4 regions of the Kluyvera sp. NPDC087067 genome follow, and region 4 is predicted to be linked to each of the others. Evidence: predicted binding sites of a transcription regulator. Region 4 holds the regulator's gene; each other region holds the start of a gene.
What was found. Region 4 encodes sigma-54, which starts transcription at its own class of promoters, with help from an activator protein. Its sites were predicted from a motif close to GTTGGCACANNTTTCGCTNT; they were not measured.
Positions count from the first base shown of each region.

Region 1: a site for sigma-54 is predicted at 2,082-2,101, ahead of glnA (glutamate--ammonia ligase). Genes of this name have one in related genera too.
Region 2: a site for sigma-54 is predicted at 1,679-1,698, ahead of hydN (electron transport protein HydN). Genes of this name have one in related genera too.
Region 3: a site for sigma-54 is predicted at 1,855-1,874, ahead of norV (anaerobic nitric oxide reductase flavorubredoxin). Genes of this name have one in related genera too.

Region 1 is NZ_JBIUZS010000011.1:13,510-18,932, forward strand. Features, by position in the region: gene glnL (nitrogen regulation protein NR(II)) at 1-377, opposite strand, end outside; gene glnA (glutamate--ammonia ligase) at 584-1,993, opposite strand; gene typA (ribosome-dependent GTPase TypA) at 2,373-4,196, shown strand; gene ACIPDS_RS20455 (autotransporter outer membrane beta-barrel domain-containing protein) at 4,324-5,423, opposite strand, start outside.
Region 2 is NZ_JBIUZS010000002.1:137,267-142,689, reverse strand. Features, by position in the region: gene ascF (PTS cellobiose/arbutin/salicin transporter subunit IIBC) at 1-309, opposite strand, end outside; gene ACIPDS_RS06085 (LacI family DNA-binding transcriptional regulator) at 576-1,589, shown strand; gene hydN (electron transport protein HydN) at 1,735-2,280, shown strand; gene fdhF (formate dehydrogenase subunit alpha) at 2,317-4,467, shown strand; gene hypF (carbamoyltransferase HypF) at 4,473-5,423, shown strand, end outside.
Region 3 is NZ_JBIUZS010000002.1:128,489-133,911, reverse strand. Features, by position in the region: gene norW (NADH:flavorubredoxin reductase NorW) at 1-360, opposite strand, end outside; gene norV (anaerobic nitric oxide reductase flavorubredoxin) at 357-1,805, opposite strand; gene norR (nitric oxide reductase transcriptional regulator NorR) at 1,996-3,516, shown strand; gene gutQ (arabinose-5-phosphate isomerase GutQ) at 3,513-4,478, opposite strand; partial or broken gene srlR (glucitol operon DNA-binding transcriptional repressor SrlR) at 4,471-4,620, opposite strand; partial or broken gene ACIPDS_RS06035 (transcriptional regulator GutM) at 4,617-4,685, opposite strand; gene mltB (lytic murein transglycosylase B) at 5,033-5,423, shown strand, end outside.
Region 4 is NZ_JBIUZS010000002.1:678,234-683,656, reverse strand. Features, by position in the region: gene mtgA (monofunctional biosynthetic peptidoglycan transglycosylase) at 1-387, shown strand, start outside; gene npr (PTS phosphocarrier protein NPr) at 497-769, opposite strand; gene rapZ (RNase adapter RapZ) at 766-1,620, opposite strand; gene ptsN (PTS IIA-like nitrogen regulatory protein PtsN) at 1,654-2,142, opposite strand; gene hpf (ribosome hibernation promoting factor) at 2,199-2,486, opposite strand; gene rpoN (RNA polymerase factor sigma-54) at 2,509-3,942, opposite strand; gene lptB (LPS export ABC transporter ATP-binding protein) at 3,987-4,712, opposite strand; gene lptA (lipopolysaccharide ABC transporter substrate-binding protein LptA) at 4,719-5,273, opposite strand; gene lptC (LPS export ABC transporter periplasmic protein LptC) at 5,242-5,423, opposite strand, start outside.

The sequences.
Region 1 (5,423 bases), on a different contig from region 4:
TGAGCGTGCTGGAGCTGCTCCTGGCTCAGGCGGCGTTGATTGTCCATCGGCGCCATTTCCAGCAGGATAAATCCATCGGGCAGACGTTGAGCCGTAAGCGAAAGAATATGAGAACGACTGTCGATGACTAAGGTGACTTCGTTATCCGTAAACCCCTGACCGGTTTGCAGACTTTCCTGCATCAAGCCAATGTTTAGCGAAAAATAGCTCAGTAGCTCAGGTAACGGCGTGCCGAAAAGTTTACGCGCGCTCTGCGCCAGCAGTTGCTGGGCGGCGGGGTTCGCATAATGAACGGCAAGGTCGTCATCGACTAATAAAATGCTGTTGATTAACGAATTGAGGATCTGCCCAGCATCGGGCAGTGCGCCTGTTGCCATTTAGCAGTCTCCTGAAAAGGCTTGCACTGTTTTAGTGCATTATAGCTTTTTACGGTTAAAAAGCGCGAAAGTTCAGGTGGTTGGTGGAGAAAAAAGCCCATCCAGAGATGGGCTGAAAGCTTCCACGGCAACGAAACATCCAGGATGTTACGTCAGGACGAGTTTGTCATGACGCAACGTTAGCTGGATTGAACAACTCAAAACAATTACACGCTGTAGTAAAGTTCGAACTCTACTGGGTGTGGCGTCATGCGTACACGGTCGTTCTCTTCGATACGCAGACCAATGTAAGCGTCGATAGCTTCGTTAGTGAACACGCCGCCCGCGGTCAGGAATTCACGGTCTGCGTCCAGCGCATTCAGTGCTTCTTCCAGAGAGCCTGCAACCTGTGGGATCTCTTTCGCTTCTTCTGGAGGCAGATCGTACAGGTTTTTGTCCATCGCTTCGCCTGGGTGGATTTTGTTCTTGATACCATCAAGACCGGCCATCAGCAGCGCTGCGAAGCACAGGTATGGGTTAGCCGCTGGATCCGGGAAACGCACTTCGATACGACGTGCTTTCGGAGAGGCGACCACTGGGATACGGATAGAGGCAGAACGGTTACGGGCAGAGTAGGCCAGCATAACCGGGGCTTCATAACCTGGGACCAGACGCTTGTAAGAGTTGGTGGTTGGGTTCGCCAGGGCGTTGATCGCTTTAGCGTGCTTAATAACACCACCGATGTAGAACAGCGCCTGCTCGGACAGACCCGCATATTTGTCACCGGAGAACAGGTTTACGCCGTTCTTGGACAGGGACATGTGGCAGTGCATACCGGAACCGTTATCGCCAAACATTGGTTTTGGCATGAAGGTCGCGGTTTTACCGAAGCGGTGAGCAACGTTGTGCACCACATATTTGTAGATCTGAATCTCATCCGCTTTTTTGGTCATGGTGTTAAAGCGGGTAGCGATTTCGTTCTGGCCAGCAGTCGCCACTTCGTGGTGATGCGCTTCTACAACCAGACCCATCTCTTCCATGATAAGACACATGGTAGAACGGATGTCCTGAGAAGAATCGACCGGAGGAACCGGGAAGTAACCGCCTTTCACGCCTGGACGGTGACCTTTGTTACCACCTTCGTATTTGGTGGAGGAGTTCCATGCGCCTTCGATATCATCGATAGCGACGTGAGAACCGGAGATAGATGCGCCGAAACGAATGTCATCAAACAGGAAGAATTCTGGCTCTGGCCCGAACAGTACGGTGTCCGCGATACCGGTAGAACGCAGGTATTCTTCAGCGCGTTTCGCGATGGAGCGCGGGTCACGGTCGTAGCCCTGCAGGGTGCCTGGTTCCAGGATGTCACAACGAATAATCAGGGTAGATTCTTCATAGAACGGGTCGATGAGAGCAGTCGATGCGTCAGGCATCAGCACCATGTCGGATTCGTTAATGCCTTTCCAGCCGCCGATTGAGGAGCCGTCAAACATTTTGCCTTCTTCAAAGAATTCGGCATTTACCTGATGAGCAGGGATCGTAACGTGCTGTTCTTTACCTTTGGTATCGGTGAAGCGCAAATCGACAAACTTCACTTCGTGCTCATTCAGCATCGTCAAAACGTGTTCAGCGGACATACTTAACATCTCCCGGAATTTTCATTGTCGTCGTGGTAACGAGGTCTTCTATCACTGCATAAAGTGGCGTTGTTGCCCTAAAAAATATAAAGCGAAATCTGTGCCAACTTTTAAATTACCCCCAAAAGGCGTTATCATGCGCACCATAGTGCAAAAGGGCTGCACCACGATAGCTTGTTTGCACCATTATAGTGCTTATCTGTGATTGTTGAGCACCATATTGGTGCAAATTGCGATTAGGTGCCCTTTTTATGCTCCGTGAAAGCGATCACAAAGAAACTCTGCAATACTTGTTTGCGGAGGATCTCTGTGATCCTGTTTTGTAGTGCGATTAATCCGTGTACAATAACGCGCTATTTCTAATGCCCGAGGCAAAGTTGTGATCGAAAATTTGCGTAATATCGCCATCATCGCGCACGTTGACCATGGTAAGACTACCCTGGTTGATAAGCTGCTCCAGCAATCCGGTACGTTTGATGCGCGTGCTGAAACACAAGAGCGTGTGATGGACTCCAACGATTTGGAGAAAGAGCGTGGGATTACCATCCTCGCGAAAAACACCGCAATCAAATGGAATGATTACCGTATCAACATCGTTGATACCCCAGGGCACGCCGACTTCGGTGGTGAAGTTGAGCGCGTCATGTCCATGGTAGACTCCGTGCTGCTGGTTGTTGATGCAATGGATGGCCCGATGCCGCAGACGCGCTTCGTGACCAAAAAAGCATTTGCTCACGGCTTGAAGCCAATCGTTGTTATCAACAAAGTTGACCGTCCAGGCGCACGTCCTGATTGGGTTGTTGACCAGGTATTCGACCTGTTCGTTAACCTCGACGCGACCGACGAACAGCTGGACTTCCCTATCATTTACGCCTCTGCGCTGAATGGTATTGCTGGCGTTGACCATGAAGATATGGCGCCAGACATGACCCCGCTGTACCAGGCGATTGTTGACCATGTACCAGCTCCAGACGTAGACCTGGATGGCCCACTGCAGATGCAAATCTCCCAGCTGGACTACAACAACTACGTTGGCGTTATCGGTATCGGCCGTATCAAACGCGGTAAAGTGAAACCAAACCAGCAGATCACTATCATTGATAGCGAAGGCAAAACCCGTAACGGTAAAGTCGGTAAAGTCCTGACCCACCTGGGTCTGGAACGTATCGATAGCGACCTGGCGGAAGCTGGCGATATCATCGCGATCACCGGTCTGGGCGAGCTGAACATCTCCGACACCATCTGCGATCCGCAGAATGTTGAAGCGCTGCCAGCGCTGTCTGTTGATGAACCAACCGTAACCATGTTCTTTAACGTCAACACTTCTCCATTCTGTGGTAAAGAAGGTAAGTACGTTACTTCTCGTCAGATTCTTGACCGTCTGAAGAAAGAACTGGTACACAACGTTGCGCTGCGCGTTGAAGAAACCCCGGATGCTGACGCATTCCGCGTTTCTGGTCGTGGTGAGCTGCACCTGTCCGTTCTGATTGAAAACATGCGTCGTGAAGGTTTCGAGATGGCGGTTTCCCGTCCGAAAGTTATCTTCCGCGAAATCGATGGCCGTAAACAAGAGCCATTCGAAAACGTAACGCTGGACGTCGAAGAGCAGCACCAGGGTTCTGTTATGCAGGCACTGGGCGAGCGTAAAGGCGACCTGAAAAACATGAATCCAGACGGCAAAGGCCGCGTACGTCTTGACTACGTGATCCCAAGCCGAGGCCTTATCGGCTTCCGTTCAGAGTTCATGACCATGACCTCCGGTACCGGTCTGCTGTACTCCACCTTCAGCCACTACGACGACGTTCGTCCGGGTGAAGTGGGTCAGCGTCAGAACGGCGTACTGATCTCCAACGGCCAGGGTAAAGCAGTTGCGTTCGCACTGTTCAGCCTGCAGGACCGCGGTAAGCTGTTCCTGGGTCACGGTGCAGAAGTTTATGAAGGCCAGATCATCGGTATTCACAGTCGTTCTAACGACCTGACTGTAAACTGCCTGACCGGTAAAAAACTGACCAACATGCGTGCTTCCGGTACTGATGAAGCGACCACGCTGGTTCCTGCTCAGAAAATGACGCTGGAACAGGCTCTGGAATTCATCGATGACGACGAACTGGTAGAAGTGACTCCAATTTCTATCCGTATCCGTAAACGTCACCTGACTGAAAACGATCGTAAACGCGCGAATCGTGGTCCTAAAGAAGACTAATTATCGTCTTTGATTGTGAAAAGCCGCTGATCATCAGCGGCTTTTTTTTGCCCGGAATAGTGCTGAAAGGGTGAAAAAAAACGCCTGACGGTATCCGTCAGGCGTTGTCAGTCACTTAGGTTGCAAATCAGAAGCTGTACTTCACGCCTAGCATCCCTTGCGTATCACTGTAGCCTTTATCGCCAATCTGCTGGGCAACGTTCCCCCACATGGTCAGGCGTGGCGTAATCTGCCCTTCAACGCCCAGCTTCAGTTCACCGATATTCTTCGTACCGCGCATTTCATTACTAATGTCGTCCATTTTCACCCGCGTGGTCTGAGTGTTGTGGATCCAGTTGGCTTCAATGAACGGCTGGAACTCACGTGATTTTCCATCATCAATCGGGTGATGCCCGTGGATATAAGCCTTCACGCCGAGACGTGTCATCAAATTACCGTCGGTTTTATCTTTCACCCGTGTGCCGTTGGCTTCACGGTGGTTATCGGCCTGGACATCCATCCAGATTACCTGCACTTTTGGTTGGATCCAGTAGCTGTTACGTTCATTTTCCGACACTTTGAAGCTATAGCCCGCCTCGATGGATGCCGTAATGCCGCTGGATTTATATTTCTCCGTGGCCAGTTTTTCACCCATCACTTTGTTATCAAACCAGCTATACAATGCCCAGGTATCGACATAGGTACCGGTTTTATTCGCCTCGTTGGCATACCAGGTGCCGTACAGACCGACGCTGTAACCCGTCACCTGTCCACGTGAGCGATAGTGGGTCAGGTTGGACTCGGTTCTGCTGCGGCTGTTGCCGTAGCCGGCCATGGCGCCAATGTGCCAACGATCCAGGCCATCTGAGCTCCACTGGGCAATATCGCCACCCAGCTGTACTACGTAACGATTACTTTGTGTACTGAGCTGCCCAGAGGCATCTTTAAAGCGCGTATGCCCCCCGACATTACGCAGCCACAGGCTTGTCACCTTTTTCTCGCCGGTGAGCAGGTCGGTGTACTGTGTTTCACCCAGACGGTCGTGAAGACGGGTGAGGAACATCGTATTCGCGGCATAATTGTTCGCCATATAGCTACCATACTCAGGGCGATACTGATGCTCCCCTGGAGGTGCTGGTGGCACCAATGGTGGTGAAACCGGGTCCGGTGGGTCAATCGGATCTGGCGGCGGTGGGTCGACCGGATCTGGCGGCGGTGGGTCAACCGGATCTGGCGGCGGTGGGGCGA
Region 2 (5,423 bases), 540 kb from region 4:
ACCTATACGGCGCAAAGTCAGCTTCGGTTTGCCAACCGGCGCGGCGGGCTGCATCTCGTTTGGCAGCAGGCTGACCACCTCGCGAAAGGCCTGTGAAACGGTATTGCCAATAATCACCTGACACTGGTTGTCGTTACGTACCACGCCCATGACGCCGCTGATGTTCTTAAGCGTGGCGCTGTCGATTTGCGCGTCGTCTTTCACCACGAAGCGCAGGCGTGTCATGCAGTGGGTGACGGCGGCGATGTTGTCGACCCCGCCCAGTGCACCGACGATAGATTGCGCCAGAACCGCATAATTTTTAGACATCGGATTTTATCCTGTTTTATCAGTAGGGTACTTATCGTCCCTCGCCAGCAAGTCTGCGGGGATGAAACGCTGCATAGGAAACCGGTTCCACATAATCATCTTGTGTTTATTTTGTTGCATCAAGATCTAAATTTTGTTTTTAAATGATTCGTGAAACCGATCACAGGAAAGCGCGTGGCTGAAAAAATGAGCGCCACCGCAAATGCTGAAAATAGCCAAACGGTGCAGTACACTGCTGCCAAATAGAATTCTCAAGGATAACCATCATGACGACGATGCTGGAGGTGGCGCGACGGGCAGGCGTCTCGAAAGCCACCGTCTCCCGGGTGCTGTCGGGGAACGGCTATGTCAGCCAGGAGACCAAAGACCGGGTATTTTTGGCGATTGAAGAGAGCGGATATCGGCCGAATCTGCTGGCGCGTAATCTGGCGACCAAAAAGACGCAGACCTTAGGACTGGTGGTGACCAACACGCTTTATCACGGCGTCTACTTCAGCGAGCTGTTGTTTCATGCGGCGAGCATGACCGAAGCGCAGGGGCGGCGGCTGATTCTGGCAGACGGCAAGCACAGCGCCCAGGAAGAGCGTGAAGCGATACAATATCTGCTCGACCTGCGTTGCGACGGCATCATTATTTATCCACGCTTTTTAAGCGTCGACGAAATTGACGATATTATCGAACAGCAACAACGACCGGTGTTGGTGATTAACCGCAGGCTTAGGCGCAACAGCAGCCACTGCGTTTATTGCGATCAGAAATCCGCCAGTCAGCGGGCCGTGGAGACTTTAATTGCCCAGGGGCATCGGGACATTGCGTTTATTACCGGTTCACTGGATTCCCCAACCGGTATCGAACGCCTGGCGGGATACAAAGATGCGCTGGCAAAACACGGTATCGCGCTTCGTCATGAGCTGATTGTTGAAGGCAGGTGGACGCCGGCGACCGGCGCGGCAGGCGTCGATTTGCTGCGCGAGCGCGGGCTCGTCTTTAGCGCGCTGGTTGCCAGCAATGATGATATGGCCGTCGGGGCAATAAAGCGTCTGCATGACCACGGAATCAACGTCCCAGGGCAGGTGGCAGTGATTGGTTTTGATGACATCGCGCTTGCGCCCTATATGATCCCGTCGCTTTCCAGCGTGCGTATTCCGGTGACGGAAATGATTAAAGAGACCATCAACCGCCTTATTTTTATGCTCGATGGCGGTGATTTTAAATATCAACAAACCTTCCCCGGCGAGCTGATTGCGCGCGACTCGATTATTCCCGGCCCGCACGCCTGATCTCGTCAGCTGTCATCGTCATTTGTGTCGATGACAGCGCCATTCTTTGCTGACCTCCAAAAAAATCATTAAAAATCAGCCAACTAAAAGTTGGCTCGAATAATGCATTCTCTCGCACAATTCATTGTCATTGCTGGAGAAGTTGATGAACCGTTTCATCATTGCTGATGCGAGTAAATGTATTGGCTGCCGGACATGCGAAGTCGCATGCGTGGTTTCCCACCAGGAAGAACAGGATTGCGCCGCGCTGACGCCGCAATCTTTCCTGCCGCGTATTCACGTTATTAAAGGAATGGATGTATCTACCGCCACCGCCTGTCGTCAGTGCGAGGACGCCCCGTGCGCCAACGTCTGTCCGAACGGGGCGATTATTCGCGATAAAGGCTTTATCCACGTCATGCAGGAACGCTGCATTGGCTGTAAAACCTGCGTGGTGGCATGTCCTTACGGCGCGATGGAAGTGGTCGTTCGCCCGGTTGTCCGTAATAGCGGCGCAGGTTTGAAAGTCCTCGCCGAAAAAGCGGAAGCCAATAAGTGCGACCTGTGTTTCCACCGTGAAGCCGGCCCTGCCTGTATGGAAGCCTGTCCAACCCACGCGTTGTTCTGCGTTGACCGCGACAAGCTCGAACAGTTGAGCGCGGAAAAACGTCGTCGTACGGCGCTGGACGTAGCAACGTCTTTATCTTTCTAAAATCCCTTAATTTCTCTTTTAACAGGTCTGTTACTGATGAAAAAAATCACGAGTGTGTGCCCTTACTGCGGCGCAGGTTGCAAAATGAAGCTGGTTGTCGATAACGGTAAAATTATCCGTGCCGAAGCCGCTGATGGTAAAACCAACCAGAACGAGCTGTGTCTGAAAGGCTACTACGGCTGGGACTTTCTTAACGATACCAAGCTACTGACACCGCGCTTAACGCAGCCGATGATCCGCTATGAAAAGGGCGGCAAACTCACTCCTGTGAGCTGGGATGAGGCGATTCGCTACACCGCGAAACGTCTTGGCGATATCAAAGCCAAATTCGGGCCGCGCGCCATTATGACCACCGGGTCATCGCGCGGCACCGGCAATGAAACCAACTATGTGATGCAGAAATTTGCCCGTGGCGTACTGCATACCAATAACGTCGACTGCTGTGCCCGCGTGTGCCACGGCCCGTCGGTCGCCGGGTTGCAGGAGGTATTAGGCAACGGCGCGATGAGCAACAGCATTGGCGATATTGAAAACTCGCGCTGCCTGCTGGTGTTTGGCTACAACTGTGCGGACTCGCACCCGATTGTGGCGCGCCGCGTTATTAAGGCCAAAGACAAAGGCGCCAAAATTATCGTCTGCGACCCGCGTCGTATTGAAACCGCGCGGATCGCCGACCAGCATTTACAGATGCGAAACGGCAGCAATATGGCGCTGGTGAACGCCTTTGCCCACGTGCTGCTTGAAGAGAGTCTGTATGATAAAGAATACGTTGAACGATATACCACCGGGATTGAAGCATTACGCGACGTGGTAAAAGACTACGCGCCGGAAGCGGTAGAAACGCTGACTGGCGTCCCGGCGCAGCAGGTTCGTCAGGCCATGCGTACCTACGCGGCGGCACCTTCCGCCACCATCATGTGGGGCATGGGTGTCACCCAGTTCGGCCAGGCGGTGGATGTGGTGAAAGGGCTGGCAAGCCTGGCGCTGCTGACCGGCAACCTGGGGCGTGAAAACGTCGGCGTCGGCCCGGTGCGTGGGCAAAACAACGTGCAGGGCGCGTGCGATATGGGCGTGCTGCCAAATCAGTTCCCGGGTTATCAGGATGTGGTGGACGCTGCCGTGCGCGAGAAATTCGCCAAAGCCTGGGGCATTGACGCCAGCCTGATGGACGACAAAGTCGGCGTGCGTATTACCGAAGTGCCGCATCTGGCGATGGATGGGAAGGTGAAAGCCTACTACATCATGGGCGAAGATCCGCTGCAAACCGAGGCTGACTTAGGGCTGGTGCGCAAAGGTTTTGAAGCGCTTGATTTTGTGGTGGTGCAGGACATCTTTATGACCAAAACCGCCGAGCAGGCCGATGTGCTGCTGCCTGCTACCTCGTGGGGCGAACATGGCGGCGTCTTTACCTGTGCCGACCGCGGCTTCCAGCGTTTTGAAAAGGCCATTGAGCCGACCTATAACGTTAAGCGTGACTGGGAAATTATCAGCCTGATCGCAAGCGAGATGGGCTATCCGATGCACTACGACAATAACCAGCAAATTTGGGACGAAATGCGCGAGCTGTGCCCGCTGTTCTACGGCGTCACCTATGAAAAAATGGGTGAAATGGGCCACGTACAATGGCCGTGCCCGACGCTCGATCATCCCGGCACGCCCTATTTGTATGAAGGCAGCCAGTTCGACACGCCGGACGGCAAAGGCCATCTGTTCGCCGCGCCGTGGCGTGCGCCCGCTGAAACGCCGGACGCCGATTTCCCGCTGGTGCTTTGCACCGTGCGTGAAGTCGGGCACTACTCGTGCCGTTCAATGACCGGCAACTGCGCGGCGCTGCAATCGCTGGCCGATGAGCCGGGCTTTGTGCAAATCAACCCAACGGACGCGCAACGGCTGAACGTTCGGGATAAACAACTGGTATGGGTCTCCTCACGGCGTGGCAAGGTGATAAGCCGCGCGAGCGTCAGTGAGCGGGTTAACCACGGCAGCGTTTACATGACCTATCAATGGTGGGTGGGAGCCTGTAACGAACTGACTCAGGACAACCTTGATCCCATCTCCAAAACGCCGGAAACCAAGTATTGCGCGGTGAAGGTTGAGGCGATAGAGGATCAGAACTGGGCCGAAAACTACGCGCTGGAAAGCTATCAGTCGATGAAAACGCGTCTGAAAGTTGCGGCAATCGGGTAATCAAAATGAGCGCAAACGGTGTACAGATCCGCATCTGCGGCAAAGTTCAGGGAGTGGGGTTTCGCCCCTTTGTCTGGCAACTGGCCCAGCAGCGAGGCTGCGTCGGCGATGTCTGTAACGACAGCGCCGGGGTATTGCTGCGTCTGTACGGTGATGAAGTGGACTTTATCGCCGCGCTATATCAGCACTGTCCGCCGCTTGCGCGCATTGATAGTACCCACGTTGAGCCATTTGACTGGCCGACAATTCCTGTAGATTTTGTTATCCGCGAGAGTGGCACCGGGGCGATGAGTACGCAAATCGTCCCGGATGCGGCAACGTGCCCGGCCTGTCTTGCTGAAATGAACGATCCTTTAGAGCGGCGTTACCGCTACCCCTTTATCAACTGCACCCACTGTGGGCCGCGTTTTACCATCATTCACGCCATGCCGTATGACCGACCGTTGACGGTGATGGCGGCATTCCCGCTGTGTCCCGACTGCGAGGCGGAGTATCGCAATCCTTACGACCGCCGTTTTCACGCCCAGCCTGTGGCCTGCGCCAAATGCGGCCCGTGGTTAATGTGGCAACAAGGCGAGCAGCATTTAGAAAAAGAGGCGGCGCTTCAGGCGGCCATTTCCATGCTGAACGCAGGCGGCATTGTGGCGGTGAAGGGCATTGGTGGCTTCCACCTGGCCTGTGATGCGGGCAACCCTGACGCAGTGGCGCGTCTTCGTGCGCGTAAGCATCGTCCCGCCAAGCCGCTGGCGGTAATGCTGCCGGGCATCGACGCCGTCACGATGGATGCCCGATCGTTACTGCAAACTCCCGCCGCACCGATTGTGCTGGTGGATAAGCACTGTGTTACCGGCGTGTGCGATGGCATTGCGCCAGATTTAGCTGAGGTTGGGGTGATGTTACCCGCCAATCCGCTGCAGCATTTGCTGATGCAGGCGCTTAAACGCCCGCTGGTGATG
Region 3 (5,423 bases), 550 kb from region 4:
CTCCTTGCCCGGTACCGGCGGGATGATTGCCGCCGCACCCGTTGCCAGAACCAGTTTGTCGTACTGCCATTGGTGATTCTGACTTCTCACCACATGGGCCTCGGCATCAATGCCGGTGACCCAGGTTTGAGGAAACAGGTTCAGGTTATACTGCTCGGCAAACTCGCCTGCGGTCTGCAAGGTGAGGTCGGCAGCGGTTTGCCCCCGGCTCACCACGTGGCTTAAATCCGGTTTGTTGTACTCGTCGATACTGTCGGCGGCGATGAGCGTCAGTTTGACGCTCGCATCCTGTTTACGAATGTTTTTCACCAGCTGGCGGGCGGCAAAGCCCGAGCCGATGATGACGATACCGTGATTCATTTTGCCTCCGTTGCCATCACATCAAAGACATCTTTACCTAATGAACATTCCGGGCACAGGAAGTTATCGGGGACTTCGCTCCACGGTGTACCCGGCTGAACGTCCTGGTTTGGTTCACCTTTCGCTGGGTCATAAACCCACTGGCAAACGCTGCACTGCATGCTTGGGCCGAGGTCGGCTGCGGCTGCGGCGGCACAAGCGCAGGCTTCTTTTACCGCGTCCGCTTTTGCCGTGGCTTCTGGCAGCGGCGCTAACGCCCACTGGCGCGCAATTTCACGACCGTGCTGACGGCACACTTCCAGCGCGTCAACGTCAGGGCGCCATTTGGCTTTCAGGCTCAGAGACATTTCCAGACCGGCATCCTGCAAACGCGTGGACAGACGGTCTACCGCACCGCCGCTCCAGCCGTGGGAACCAAAGGCGCTGGCGCGTTTGTTACGAAAACGCAGGCCGGTAATCTCCTCAACCAGACCGGCGATTTTCGGCATCATTACGTTGTTCATGGTAGACGTGCCGACCAGAACCCCTTTAGAACGGAAGACGTTGGTCAGAATTTCGTTTTTATCGCTGCGGGCAACGTTAAAGATTTTCACCGCCACGTTCGGGTCAACTTCGTTGATCCCTTGCGCAATCGCATCCGCCATCATGCGGGTATTATTGGACATGGTGTCGTAGAAGATGGTGATACGGTCTTCCTGATAATCCGCCGCCCATTTCAGATACAGTTCGACGATCTGAGTTGGGTTATCGCGCCACACCACGCCGTGGGACGTCGCAATCATGTCCACCGGCAGATTGAAGCCGAGGATTTCAGTAATTTTTGGCGTGACCAGACGGCTGAACGGGGTCAGGATGTTGGCGTAGTAGCGCTGGCACTGTTCGAACAGTTCGGTCTGGTCAACTTCGTCGTTGAACAGACGTTCGTCGCAGTAGTGCTGGCCGAAGGCGTCGTTACTAAACAGTACCGCGTCGCCGGTCATATACGTCATCATGCTGTCAGGCCAGTGCAGCATGGGCGTTTCAACGAAGATCAGCTGTTTGCCATTGCCAATGTCCAGAGTGTCACCGGTTTTTACCACGTGGAAGTTCCATTCCGGGTGATGGTGGTGACCGTTGATGGAGTCAATAGCGTTGGCGGTGCAGTAGATTGGCGTGTCCGGGATCTGCGACATTAACTCGGTCAGCGCACCCGCATGGTCTTCTTCGGCGTGGTTAATGATAATGTAATCGATATCCGCCAGGTCGATTTCACCGCGCAGATTCTGCACGAATTCGCGGCTGAATTTGTGGTCGACGGTATCAATCAGGACGTTTTTCTCTTCACGGATAAGGTAGCTGTTGTAGCTGCTGCCGCGCAGCGTTTTGTATTCGGTACCGTGAAAATCACGAACTTCCCAGTCACGTTGGCCAACCCAATGAATGTTATTTTTAACCAGAATAGACATAGCAACCTCAATATTTAATTCAGCGTTTTTCAAAAAAGATGTTTTGCTTATTGCAGGTGCTGTGCCAACTTTTTAATTTATTGATTTTTATAGATTAAATAAATTTTACCGCTTTAGGGTTAGTCAAAATGACTATGCTTAATATTGTCAATATGACATCATGTATTGTCAAAATGACTGTGAGGTAGCCATGAGCTTTTCCGTTGATGTGCTGGCAGGCATCGCCATTGAATTACAACGCGGTGTTGGTCATCAGGACCGTTTTCAGCGTTTAATCACCACGCTGCGCCAGGTGCTGGAGTGCGACGCCTCGGCGCTGCTTCGCTATGACGCGCGGCAGTTTATTCCGCTCGCGATTGATGGGCTGGCAAAGGACGTGCTCGGCAGGCGCTTTACGCTGGAAGGGCATCCGCGGCTGGAAGCCATCGCCCGTGCGGGTGATGTCGTGCGTTTTCCGGCCGATAGCTCGTTGCCCGATCCCTACGATGGCCTGATCCCCGGTCAGGAAAGCCTGAAAGTTCACGCCTGTATTGGCTTACCGTTGTTTGCCGGGCAAAACCTGATTGGCGCGCTGACGCTCGATGCCATGTCGCCGGATCAGTTTGACGTTTTCAGCAATGAAGAGCTGCGGCTCATTGCCGCACTGGCAGCTGGAGCGCTCAGCAATGCGCTACTCATCGAAAAACTGGAAAGTCAGAACATGCTTCCCGGCTCGGCTACCGACTTTGAGCAGGTGAAAGAAACGCAGATGATTGGCCTGTCGCCGGGCATTATGCAGTTGAAAAAAGAGATTGAGATAGTCGCCGCCTCTGATCTTAACGTGTTGATTAGCGGTGAAACCGGCACCGGGAAAGAGCTGGTGGCGAAGGCGATTCATGAAGGTTCGCCACGGGCGGTGAGTCCGCTGGTCTATTTAAACTGCGCCGCACTGCCGGAAAGCGTGGCCGAAAGTGAACTGTTTGGGCACGTCAAAGGCGCGTTTACCGGCGCCATCAGCAACCGCAGCGGCAAGTTTGAAATGGCCGATAACGGCACGCTGTTCCTTGATGAAATCGGTGAGCTATCGCTGGCGTTACAGGCCAAGCTGCTGCGCGTGCTGCAATACGGCGATATTCAGCGTGTTGGTGACGATCGCAGCCTGCGCGTTGATGTGCGCGTGCTGGCGGCCACCAACCGTGATCTGCGGGAAGAAGTCCTGGCGGGTAACTTCCGCGCCGATTTATTCCATCGCCTGAGCGTGTTTCCGCTTTCGGTGCCGCCGTTGCGTGAACGTGGCGACGATGTGGTACTGCTGGCGGGGTATTTCTGCGAACAATGTCGGCTACGTTTGGGATTGTCACGCGTGGTGCTGAGCGCTGGCGCTCGTGCACATCTGCAAAGCTACGCCTGGCCGGGGAACGTGCGCGAACTGGAGCATGCGGTGCATCGCGCGGTGGTGCTGGCGCGGGCGACGCGCAGCAGCGGTGAAGTGGTGCTTGAAGCCCAGCATTTTGCTTTTCAGGAAGGCGGGGCGAGCGCGGTGACGGCGCACGCGCCATTACCCGTTGCCACGGTAGGCAATCTGCGTGATGCCACCGAGCATTTCCAACGGGAGATGATTCGCAGTGCGCTGGAGACGCATCATCACAACTGGGCGGCTAGCGCGCGGGCGCTGGAGACAGACGTCGCCAACCTGCATCGGCTGGCGAAACGTCTGGGGCTGAAGGATTAAAGAATCCCGGCCTGGTAGAAGTTTTGCAGGTTGATTGCGCCCACCAGGCGGTGATTACCATCCACGACCGGGGCTGCGCTGATTTTGGCTTTCATCAGCTGTTCTTTGGCGTCAATTGCGCGCGCCTCGTCATTGAGCGTCACGCCGCCCTGAGTCATGGCTGCGGTGACGTTATCGGCAAGCGTGCCGCCGCCAACCAGCCAGCGACGCAGATCGCCATCGGTAAAGATCCCCTGCACTTGAGATTGGTCGTTGCAGACGGCGACCATTCCCATCCCGGTACGGCTAAGCTCCAGCATAGCGTCCATGACGCTTGCATGAATGGTCACCTGCGGCGTTTCAGCGCCCTGACGCATCAGATGGTGAACGCGGTTCAACAGGCGTGCGCCAAGGGCTCCGGCTGGATGTGAACGCGCAAAATCTTCTTCGTTAAAGCCACGGGCCTGCATCACGGCAATGGCCAGCGCATCGCCCATCATCAGCGTGTTGACGGTGCTGGAGGTTGGCGCCAGATGCATCGGGCAGGCTTCACGTTCAACGCTGATATCCAGTACGGCGTCTGCCGCCAGCGCCAGCGGTGAGTTGGCTTTACCGGTCATTGCCAGCAGTACGACCGATTTCTCTTTAAGACGCGGAATAATATGGTCGAGCTCTTTCGCACCACCGGAATAGGAGATGAACAGCATGACGTCACGGCTTTCCACCATGCCTAAGTCGCCGTGTAGCGCTTCTGCCGGGTGAACAAAGAAGGCAGGGGTGCCGGTGCTGGCGAGCGTCGCGGCAATTTTTTTGCCGATATGGCCTGATTTCCCCATACCGGAGACAATCACTTTGCCTTCGCAGTGGATAACGGCTCTGGCGGCGCGAACAAAATCATCACCCAGACGTTCAGGCAGACGGCTTGCTTCCTGCAACTCCAGTATTAATGTCTGGCGGCCAGCGTTCAGTAGTGCATCACTCATGACTTTCTCCGGTTATGATTACGGTAATCCCTTTTTCTTCCAGTGCCTGACGAAACGTCGGGTCGATCCCTGAGTCGGTAATCAGCTTATCGACGCTTTCCAGACTACATACAACATTGTTGCTCTCGCGCCCGAATATAGTGCATTCAGCGACAGGGGATCATGTGGAAAGATCACATCCGGCTGTCATTCATCGAGATATTTTCCTTTATTGCTCCAATTTTCATTGGCTTCGGTGCAGCAAAAGAATATCGCTCAACCTGCCGGTTAACATCTCAGCACCTTTCTGGAACCTGTGCCGTGAGAAATTCTTGTTACCTTACCAGACGGTGTAGTGTTTTCATCAAAACGAAAGTTTTAAACGTATTTGTTGGCTTTCAACATGAAAAATAAGTGTTTTTGCTGGAAGGTCTTTGCGAGAAGGGCCGTAAAGTTTGCTGAAAAAATGATAAGTGAGGAGAAATTATGCGAGGGAGCACGACAACCGCTTTCTTGTGTAGTGGCGGATGCTTTACCATATTTAACTCTTGCTGATATTGTTAAATGGAAGTCTCATGTTGAAGCGTCGTGTTCTGGCTTTACTCCCTTTGTGTGTCCTGCTCGCTGCCTGTAGCAGCAAGCCTAAAACGGCTGAATCACCGGCCACTACCTCCGGCGGTTTTCTCCTTGAACCCCAGCACAATGCGTTGATTCCGACCGGTGATTTTGCCAATAACCCGGCGGCGGAGCAGTTCATCGACAAGATGGTCAGCAAGCATGGCTTTGACCGTCAGCAACTGCACGACATTCTTTCGCAGGCCAAACGTCTGGATTACGTTTTACGTTTGATGGACAGACAGGCACCGACCGGACAGCCGCCAACAGGCCCGAATGGCGCCTGGTTGCGCTATCGCAAACAGTTTATCACCCCGGATAACGTGCAAAACGGCGTTGCATTCTGGAATC
Region 4 (5,423 bases):
GGTGCGTCGACGCTATCGCAGCAGACGGCGAAAAACCTGTTTCTGTGGGATGGACGCAGTTGGGTGCGCAAAGGGCTGGAGGCGGGGTTGACGCTCGGCATCGAGACCGTATGGAGCAAGAAGCGTATTCTGACGGTGTATCTCAATATCGCTGAGTTTGGCGACGGGGTTTTTGGCGTTGAAGCGGCGTCACAGCGCTATTTCCATAAGCCTGCCAGCAAATTGACGATCTCGGAAGCCGCGCTGTTAGCGGCGGTGCTGCCGAATCCGATTCGCTTTAAGGCAAACGCGCCAACGGGCTACGTGCACAGTCGTCAGGCGTGGATTATGCGCCAGATGCGTCAGTTGGGCGGGGAAGGGTTTATGCGCGAGAATAAGCTCTATTAGCAATATCTTGTAGGCCTGATAAGGCAAAGCCGCCATCAGGCGTTGCGCCATTGCCGGATGGCGGCTTCGCCTTATCCGGCCTACACCGTTCTGGTCGCCCGGGGCGTGACTAGTCTTCGTCGAACCCAGCGTTAAATAGCGCAATCACCGCCGCCAGCGCTTCCACTTCCTGCGGGCCGGTGGCTTCCACCTCAATCTGACGACCCTTAGCAGAGTCCAGCATCAGCAGCGCAATCACACTATTGGCTTCTGCTACCGTGCCTTCATCGTTGCGCAGCAGCACTTCCGCATCAAAATCCTGCATCAACTCAAACAGCTTCATTGCCGGGCGCGCGTGCATACCCAGCTTATTGGTGATTTCAACGGTCTGCTTTACGGTCATGATTTACGTTTTTCCAGCGTCCGATGACGAGATTGCACGTTCTTGCCGCGTGAACGGAAGTAGTCAGCCAACTGTTCGGCAACGTACACTGAACGGTGCTTACCGCCGGTACAACCAATGGCGACCGTCAGGTAGCTACGGTTGTTGGTTTCCAGCATAGGTAACCATAGCTCAAGATAGCTGCGGGTCTGGTAAATAAAGTTGTGAACTTCTGTGTGCCGGTCGAGGAATGCGGCGACTGGCTTATCAAGGCCGGTCATCGGTCGCAGTTTCGGATCCCAGTGCGGGTTTGGCAGGAAGCGCACGTCAAAAACGTAGTCGGCATCGATAGGAATACCGTGCTTGAAGCCGAAGGATTCGAACACCATCGTTAGCTCGCGCTCACGTTTACCCAACAGGCGGGTACGCAGCATCTCGGCAAGCTCGTGAACGGACATTTCGGAAGTGTCGACGATAAGGTCAGCGCGGGAACGCAGCGGTTCCAGCAGATTGCTCTCCTCATCGATGGCGCTTTCCAGTGACAGATTTTTGCTGGAGAGAGGATGAAGGCGACGCGTATCGCTGTAGCGACGAATCAGGGTATTGCGGTCAGCATCGAGGAACAGCAATTGAGGGGAGAAGTTATCCGGCAGGCTTTCCATTGCCCGTTCAAAAATCTCCGGCGTCTCCGGCATGTTACGCACGTCAATGCTGACAGCCGCCGAGATTTCGCGGTCGGCAAGCGTCTTAGCCAGCTCCGGCAGCAACACCACCGGCAGGTTATCAACGCAGTAAAACCCCATATCTTCCAGCGCACGCAGGGCAACAGATTTTCCCGAGCCAGAGCGGCCGCTGACGATCATCAGTACCATGTACCGTTTCTCCTCAGTACGATGTGATGTCCATTACGCATCATCGTGAGTTTCTGTATCGGTGATGATTTGATACAGCTCTTCGTCGCTCTGCGCAGAACGCAGACGACGGCAAATGGTTTTATCCGCCAGACGTTTCGCCACCAAAGAGAGCGTATGCAGGTGGGTTTTGGTCTGATCTGCTGGCACCAGAAGCGCAAACAGTAAATCAACAGGCTGATTGTCGATGGCATCGAAGGCAATCGGTGTTTCCAGCTGCACGAAAACGCCTACCGCGCGCGTCGTATCCTCTTCCAGTTTACCGTGCGGAATCGCGATGCCGTTGCCAATGCCGGTACTGCCCATTTTTTCACGGGTCAGAATGGCTTCAAACACCACCTGCGGAGGCAGGCTTAGCTGTTTGGCCGCCAGCTCGCTGATGATTTCCAGCGCACGTTTTTTACTCTGACAGTGCACAGCACTGCGGGTACATTCCTGGTTAAGGACATTGCTCAGTTGTAGAGCTGAATCAGTATTTGTCATAATTTCACCTAAGCACCGCCCGGTATACGGAGCATATCGGGCGGCTGCTCGGACAATCAATGTTGTTTTAGTTTATCTTTATGCTTGTTTAACTGTCTCGACAGTTTGTCGATCAAGCCATCGATGGCGGCGTACATATCTTTGCCTTCCGCGCTAGCGTGAAGCTCGCCGCCGTTAACGTGCAACGTTGCATCCGAGATGTGCGTCAATTTCTCCACTTTTAACACAATGTAGACCTGATTGATCCTCTCGAAATACTGCTCGAGCTTCACGAATTTGGTATTAACAAATTCGCGCATCGCCTCGGTAATTTCGACGTTGTGTCCAGTGATGTTGAGCTGCATAGTGTCTTCCTTATCAGTAGAGTCAGACCAGCTGTTTACGCTGATTTGACGGCGGGATGGATAAAGACTCTCGGTACTTTGCAACGGTACGCCGCGCCACCATGATACCCTGATCGGAGAGTAGGGTGGTCAGTTTACTGTCGCTCAGTGGTTTTGCGGGATTTTCCGCTGCAATTAACTTCTTCACCAATGCACGAATGGCCGTGGACGAGGCTTCGCCGCCGCCCTCAGTACTGACGTGGCTGGAGAAGAAATACTTAAGCTCAAAAATGCCCCTTGGGCTATGCAAATACTTCTGCGTGGTGACACGCGAAATGGTGGACTCGTGCATTTCGACGGTCTGGGCGATATCGGCCAGCACCATCGGTTTCATGTGTTCTTCGCCAAGATCGAAAAAGGCCTGCTGCTGCTCAACAATGCAGCGGCTCACGCGCAAAAGCGTGTCATTACGGCTCTCAAGGCTTTTAATCAGCCACTTCGCATCCTGTAAATTGCTGCGGATGAACTGGCTATCGGCATCATTACGGACGTTATTGCACATGCCCGCGTAGTGCTGGTTTATCTGCAAGCGCGGAATGCTGTCGGAATTAAGCTCAACCATCCAGCGACCGTTCACTTTGCGCACCAGCACATCAGGGATCACATACTCCGGCTCACCGGTCTGGATCGACTGCCCCGGACGAGGATCGAGTGACTGAATCAGATCGACCGCTTCTTTGAGCACATCTTCTTTTAAGCGCGTAACGCGCATAAGTGAACGGAAGTCGTGGTTGGCGAGAAGATCGAGATGATCGCTGATGATTAATCGGGCTTCGGTAATACGCGGGGTATCCGGTGCGAATTGGGAGAGTTGGATCAGCAGACAGTCGCGCAGATCTTTGGCGGCAACGCCAACCGGATCGAAACGCTGGATTCGCTTTAAGACGGCTTCGACTTCATCGAGACCGATTTCATCATCGCCAATGCCTTCATGGATATCTTCTACCGTGACGGTGAGATAACCGGTGTCGTCCACCGCGTCGACAATGGAAGTGGCAATGGCTCTATCGGTATCGGTAAACGGCGTCAATTCTACCTGCCACATCAGATAATCCTGCAGTGACTGGGTGGTTTCGCCCTGGTAAACCGGCAGCTCGTCGTCCTGGTAATCGACACCGGTGCCTGATGGCGTTCCGGCGGTGTAGATTTCGTCCCAGCTGGCGTCAAGCGGCAGCTCCTCGGGCATATCTGGCTTTTCCAGCGCATCAACGCTGTCTAACGTTTCGGTATCAACGGGTTCCTGAGTGTCTACTTCCTCGTGAAGATCGGTTTGCTCAAGCAGGGGGTTACTCTCCAGCGCCTGCTGGAGTTCCTGCTGAAGTTCCAGCGTCGACAACTGCAACAGACGAATTGCCTGCTGCAACTGCGGCGTCATGGCAAGCTGTTGGCTGAGCCTTAATTGCAAACCTTGCTTCATGTTCAGAACGAATCTCTCCCACTAACGTCGTTATCCATACCCTATCAGAGTCTGAAGTCTTCCCCAAGATACACGCGTTTAACATGTTCGTCTTGTAGGATCTCCTGAGGGGTACCGTGGGCAATCAGATGCCCCTGGCTGACGATATAGGCACGTTCGCAGACGGCTAACGTTTCACGCACGTTGTGGTCAGTAATCAGTACGCCAAGGCCGCTGTCACGCAGATGTTCAATAATGCGTTTAATGTCGATAACGGAGATGGGGTCAACGCCAGCAAACGGTTCATCCAGCAGGATAAACTTCGGGTTTGCCGCGAGCGCACGGGCGATTTCCACTCGTCGACGTTCACCACCGGAAAGCGCCTGACCCAGGCTGTCACGCAGGTGTTCGATGTGGAACTCTTCCATCAGTTCTTTTGCGCGGTCTTCGCGCTGCTCTTTAGTCAGATCGTCACGGATCTGCAGCACCGCCATCAGGTTGTCATAGACGCTCAGACGACGGAAGATAGACGCTTCCTGCGGCAGATAGCCAATCCCGCGTCGGGCACGGGCATGCAGCGGCAGCAGGCTGATATCTTCGTCATCAATGATGATATTGCCCGCATCACGCGAGACGATCCCAACCACCATGTAGAAAGTGGTGGTTTTACCTGCACCGTTTGGCCCAAGCAGACCGACAATCTCACCGGAATTTACGGTCAGACTGACATCTTCCACCACGCGACGGCCTTTATAAGCCTTCGCCAGATTTTTTGCAGTTAATGTCGCCATAACGAATTAGTTACTCTTCTTCTGGGCCGGGGCCTGATCTTTGGATTTGTCCTGCAGCTGCGACGGAACCAGAACGGTAGTGACGCGTTTGCCTTTGTCGCTAAACGCTTGCATTTTCTGTTCTTTGACCAGATAGGTGATCTTGTCGCCTTTGATATTACTATCAAGCTGCTCAAGGTAGGCGTTGCCGGTCAGCACCACGAAATCATTCTGCAATTCATAATGCATTTTTGAGGCATGACCTTTCACCGGCTTGCCGTTGTCCTGCATCTGATAGAAGGTCGCTGGATTACCGTAACCGTCGATCACTTCTTTGCCTTTTTGATCCGCAGGACGGGTCACAACCACTTTATCGGCGTTGATTTTGATCGTGCCCTGGGTGACCACAACGTTGCCGGTAAAGGTAACCACGTTGCCCTGCATATCCAGCGACTGCTGATCGGATTCGATATGAATCGGCTGATCGGTATCCCCGGTGAGCGCCATGGCTGGCAGGCTGGCCGCCAGCAATGTGCCGGCGAGCGCAAGCTTAAGGCTGAGTTTGTTTTTTCTGAATTTCATAAGAGGTTCTAACCTTTTCAATCAACTCGGCGTTTTTGCTGCGTAAATTGCCGCGCATTTTCAGGCCGCTGGAATTAAATGTTGTTCCGTATAACGTCACCAGATCGTCAGAGGCAACATCCTGAGTAATCAGGTTTACCTGGGCGTTAT